One region of the Bacillus sp. DJP31 genome, then DNA from elsewhere that is predicted to be linked to it. Evidence: predicted binding sites of a transcription regulator. Region 1 holds the regulator's gene; the other holds the start of a gene.
The links. Region 1 encodes CtsR, which represses protease genes until heat stress. Its sites were predicted from a motif close to ATGGTCAATAAAGGTCAAACA; they were not measured.
Positions count from the first base shown of each region.

Region 2: the regulator CtsR is predicted to act here: its motif matches at 938-958, upstream of clpP (ATP-dependent Clp endopeptidase proteolytic subunit ClpP).

Region 1 is NZ_JBMERO010000021.1:56,954-59,360, reverse strand. Features, by position in the region: gene ACOI1C_RS16920 (MgtC/SapB family protein) at 404-1,072, shown strand; gene ACOI1C_RS16915 (CtsR family transcriptional regulator) at 1,205-1,666, shown strand; gene ACOI1C_RS16910 (UvrB/UvrC motif-containing protein) at 1,708-2,256, shown strand; gene ACOI1C_RS16905 (protein arginine kinase) at 2,261-2,407, shown strand, end outside.
Region 2 is NZ_JBMERO010000012.1:99,058-101,464, forward strand. Features, by position in the region: gene ACOI1C_RS12920 (SRPBCC family protein) at 1-13, shown strand, start outside; gene ACOI1C_RS12925 (hypothetical protein) at 123-440, shown strand; gene ACOI1C_RS12930 (hypothetical protein) at 474-599, shown strand; tRNA gene ACOI1C_RS12935 (tRNA-Arg) at 670-744, opposite strand; gene clpP (ATP-dependent Clp endopeptidase proteolytic subunit ClpP) at 1,009-1,614, shown strand; gene ACOI1C_RS12945 (HPr family phosphocarrier protein) at 2,020-2,277, opposite strand; gene whiA (DNA-binding protein WhiA) at 2,291-2,407, opposite strand, start outside.

The DNA.
Region 1 (2,407 bases):
TGTGTTATTCTTCTTCAAGAGGGCACCTCTTCTGTAGTTTGTTTGTCAGCAAACATCATTCTACAAGAAAGGTGTCCTTTTTGGTATACTTTTTTTGGGTTTTATTGGTTAATCAACACTCGTGATAATATACGCCTTTTTAGGCAGATGTCTTTTGGTTGACGCATAAAACTGAGTTTCGACACATAACGCTGCGATTTCAGTGAAGCCTTCGGTTTTCTAGTAAACAATTACGTAAAGAACTCATTAGTTAGTAAAAAAACAAGATCATTAATGCGAAAGTAGCTCATTCATAGCGTTGCCTTTCTGCATTTCATAGGTCATCTTTTTATCGTATAGCATATTATTTCCCCAATCTCTATACCCTTTGATAAAGCACAGAATAGAGAAGGGGGCAATTTTGATGATGAATATTACGCTTCATCCTGAACTTCCAATCATTGTGGGGAGGTTGTTGTTAGCCGTTTTATTATGTGGATTAGTTGGAATAGAGAGAGAGGTTAATCAACATCCAGCAGGATTTCGAACCCATCTATTAGTTGGTGTAGGTTCTTGTCTTATGATGATTCTCTCATTGTATGGGTTTGAACCTTTTCTAGATAATGAACATATACAATTTGACCCAGCAAGGATTCCATCCTATGTGATTAGTGGTATTGGGTTCCTCGGTGCAGGAACAATATTAGTGAAGGATTCGACAGTAAGAGGACTAACAACTGCAGCATCTATATGGGTGGTAGCAGGATTAGGTTTAATTATCGGTGTAGGCCTTTATTCTGTTGCTATTATTACAACTTTTATCATTTTGGTCATTCTTATAGCCCTAAATAAGTTCGAGAATCATTTCTTACAGAGAAGAAGAAGAGATTACCTAAAGGTAAGTATATCAGTAAGAGAAGAGCTATTTAAGGTCATACAATGTATTAATGAATTCAATGGGAAAATCACAAATATTGTTTGCCAGCAAGATCAAACCATAATTTCGTTTAATTTAAATGCATATAATCAAGTCGACTTACTTGAACAGTTATTTTTAATTAAAGGAGTACATAATTTTACAAAGTTAAAATGAAATCATTATGTTTTGATCGTTTTTTGGCAAGGATAGTTCTAGACTAAGTGTTGATAGTTGAAAATTCATGTAGGTCTTTATATAATGTTATTATAGTCAAAGATAGTCAAAGTCAGAAGGGCAGGGGGTTGAGTGAGAAATATATCTGATGTTATTGAACATTATTTAAAGCAGGTATTGAATGTTAGCAGGGACAAGGCAATCGAAATTAAGAGGAATGAGATAGCAGATAAGTTCCAGTGCGTTCCATCTCAAATCAATTATGTTATTAATACGCGCTTTACATTGGAAAGAGGCTATATAGTTGAGAGCAAGCGTGGCGGAGGGGGTTACATCCGAATCGTCAAGGTTGAAATTCATGATAGAATCCATCTGATTGATCAAATATTGCAGTTAATTCATAAGGAATTGTCACAAAGCAATGCTGAGGACATAATTGTTAGGCTTGTAGAAGAAGCCATGATCACTCATAGAGAAGCTAAAATTATGTTAAGCGTCATAGACCGTTCAGTCCTGATGTTAAATTTACCATATAGAGATGAACTCCGTTCTCGTCTACTAATATCGATGTTAAATACATTGAAATATAAATAGCCAATCCGAATTTCTTTAATCGCCTAGGGGAGTGGTGACTAGTGGTTTGTCAAGAATGTCAAAAAAGACCCGCAACTTTGCATTTTACTAAAATCATAAATAGTGAAAAGTCGGAAATTCACTTGTGTGATCAGTGTGCAAAGGAAAAAGGTGAGCTTTCTATGTTTTCAGAGGGGGCTGGTTTCTCTTTCACTAATTTACTTGAAGGATTACTTAACTTTGAACAATCTTTTAAGGGAACAGCAACAAATGCATTTACACAAACGGAAGTATTACAATGTGAACGGTGTAAAATGACGTTCCAACAATTTGTAAAAGCAGGAAGATTTGGGTGCTCAAACTGCTATAGGACCTTTCAGCTCCAGCTTGAACCAGTGTTGAGAAGATTGCATAGTGGAAATACAATTCATACTGGTAAGATCCCGAAACGGATTGGTGGAAATATCCATGTGAAGAAGCAAATCGAGCAATTAAGAGCAGAGCTAAAAGAATTGGTAACTAAGGAAGAATTTGAGGCTGCAGCCAAGTTGAGAGACCAAATAAGAGAATTAGAAGGCTCATTAAACAATCAAGATAGGGAGGGGCATTAACGCTATGTCACTTCAACGATTTATTGACCAGGCAGTTAGTCCATGGATGAGTCAAGAAGGCCCAGATGCTGATATTGTATTAAGCAGTCGAATACGGCTTGCACGTAATATAGAGATGTACCAGTTTCCTATTGTTTCTACAAACGATGAA
Region 2 (2,407 bases), on a different contig from region 1:
GCTCAGAAGCTAATCCCCGTTTGAAGGCATTAGTGCTATTTTTAGTTTCACACAAATTTTCAGTATTAAAGTTACGGTAAAAGGTATATGATTGTAGTAATTCGATTAAAGGGGCGAGACATGTGAAAAAATATATGGCCCTGACTCTTATCTTATTGTTTGTTTTTTCTTTTTTCCTTGTTTTCGAGCATGAGCAAAGTCATCAAATAAATGCTGTACAAGAAGTAATGGATAGTGAAAAAAAGGTTGATTCAATTTCCTTTGACACTAGTAAAGACAAAGCAGTAACTATCCATGTGTTAAGCCTAGTCTGCATGATTTTAATACTTTCAATTCAGTTTAATCTTTCAATTACTTTCAAACTAAGGCCTCTAGTACTTAATCCCAAATTTTATCAGTCCAATTATTTAGATAATCTTCTTTTAAATAAAAGAGTGTAACATCACTTTTATCTTAAAAGGAGGAAGATTATTATGATGTGGGTTCGTTTCATAATTATGGGTATGTTCTCGCTTACTGCGATTACACTATTTTCTTATCAAGGAATTGAGATATTCCATGCATTTGTTGATCTATTTACATCCAACCAATCTAAATAATTATAAATCAAAAAAGAGTATAAAGAAATCTATACTCTTTTTTGATTTATATTCTTTTTATATTCTTCAACGCGCTCGAAGGGAATCGAACCCCCGCATGACGTGGTACCGGAAACCACCGCTCTATCCACTGAGCTACGAGCGCACGTTTTTAAGTTGCTTATTCATTATATGAGAGATAGTATAACTTTTCAAGTCTGATTTATGTTAGGACTGATTTGCGGGCAAGAAATATTTTGATATGATGGTTAAAATACAGCTAAGTTTGGTTATGATGAATAAGGTACGAAGAGGGCATGTTCAGTAACATCCTCGAATAGGATGAATCAGAGGGCTTTCGTTTGACCTTCATTGACCATAGTTGTATGATACATATATATTTGAAGCATTTATAAAAGGAGGAATCATCTTGCATTTAATTCCAACGGTTATTGAACAAACCAATCGCGGTGAAAGAGCATATGACATCTACTCTCGTCTTTTAAAGGACAGAATTATTATGTTAGGTTCTGCCATTGATGACAACGTATCCAACTCAATCGTAGCTCAGTTATTGTTCCTAGCTGCTGAAGATCCAGATAAAGATATTTCTTTATACATCAACAGCCCAGGTGGTTCCATTACAGCTGGAATGGCCATTTATGACACCATGCAATTCATCAAGCCAAAGGTATCAACGATTTGTATCGGTATGGCAGCATCAATGGGTGCGTTCTTACTTGCAGCTGGTGAAAAAGGTAAGCGTTTCTCCCTTCCAAACAGTGAAGTAATGATTCACCAACCACTTGGTGGAGCTCAAGGCCAAGCAACTGAAATCGAAATTGCTGCAAAGCGAATTCTTTTCTTACGTGCAAAACTAAACGAAATCTTATCCGAACGCACAGGTCAACCCATTGAAGTTATCAACCGTGACACAGAGCGTGACAACTTCATGACAGCTGACAGAGCAAAAGAATACGGTCTAATTGACCAAGTTATGACAAAGGATTCAACTGTGACTAAAGAACAAAAATAAGTTTGATTATGAAGGGTGAGCCTTGGCTCACTCTTTTTTTTGTTATTGAAGGATGTTATCCAAGGGATAGACATCTGAACAAGCGAGTAATTTACGTTTTATGATCGGATTTTGGGTTTTATGAGCGGATACCCAGCTTTATGAGCGGAAATCTCTATTTATGAGCGGATACCCAGTTTGATGAGCGAAAATCTCTATTTATGATCGGATATCCAGTTTGATGAGCGAAAATCTCTATTTATGATCGGATATCCGGTTTTATGAGCGAAAATCTCTATTTATGAGCGGATACCCAAAATCATAAACAAACCTAAATAATATAAGTGACTGGCCTTCTTTTTACTTGCATCCATCGCCTTAGTTCAAAACAAAAAGGATAACCCAAAGGCCATCCCCTAAATTACTTTACACTTCTTGCTGAACAAAATTTTCTAGTGCCAATAGTGCATCTGATTCGTCGTTACCAACGGCAGATAACGTGACTTCTGTGCCAGTTCCGACAGCTAGACTCATGAGTCCCATGATGCTTTTTGCGTTTACTTTCTTGCCGTCTTTTTCTAAGAAGATCTCCGATGTGAAGCGGTTTGCTTCTTGGACAAACATAGCGGCAGGACGTGCTTGAAGTCCGGACTTTAATTTAACTTCTACTTTTTTCTCAACCATTTTTATTTCCTCCTCACTTACTGATAGTAAAGGGCTCTCCTGCTCGAAGCTTGTCAGCAATCTCATCTATTTTCCGAAGTCGATGGTTAATGCCAGATTTACTAATTTCCCCACCTGACACCATTTCACC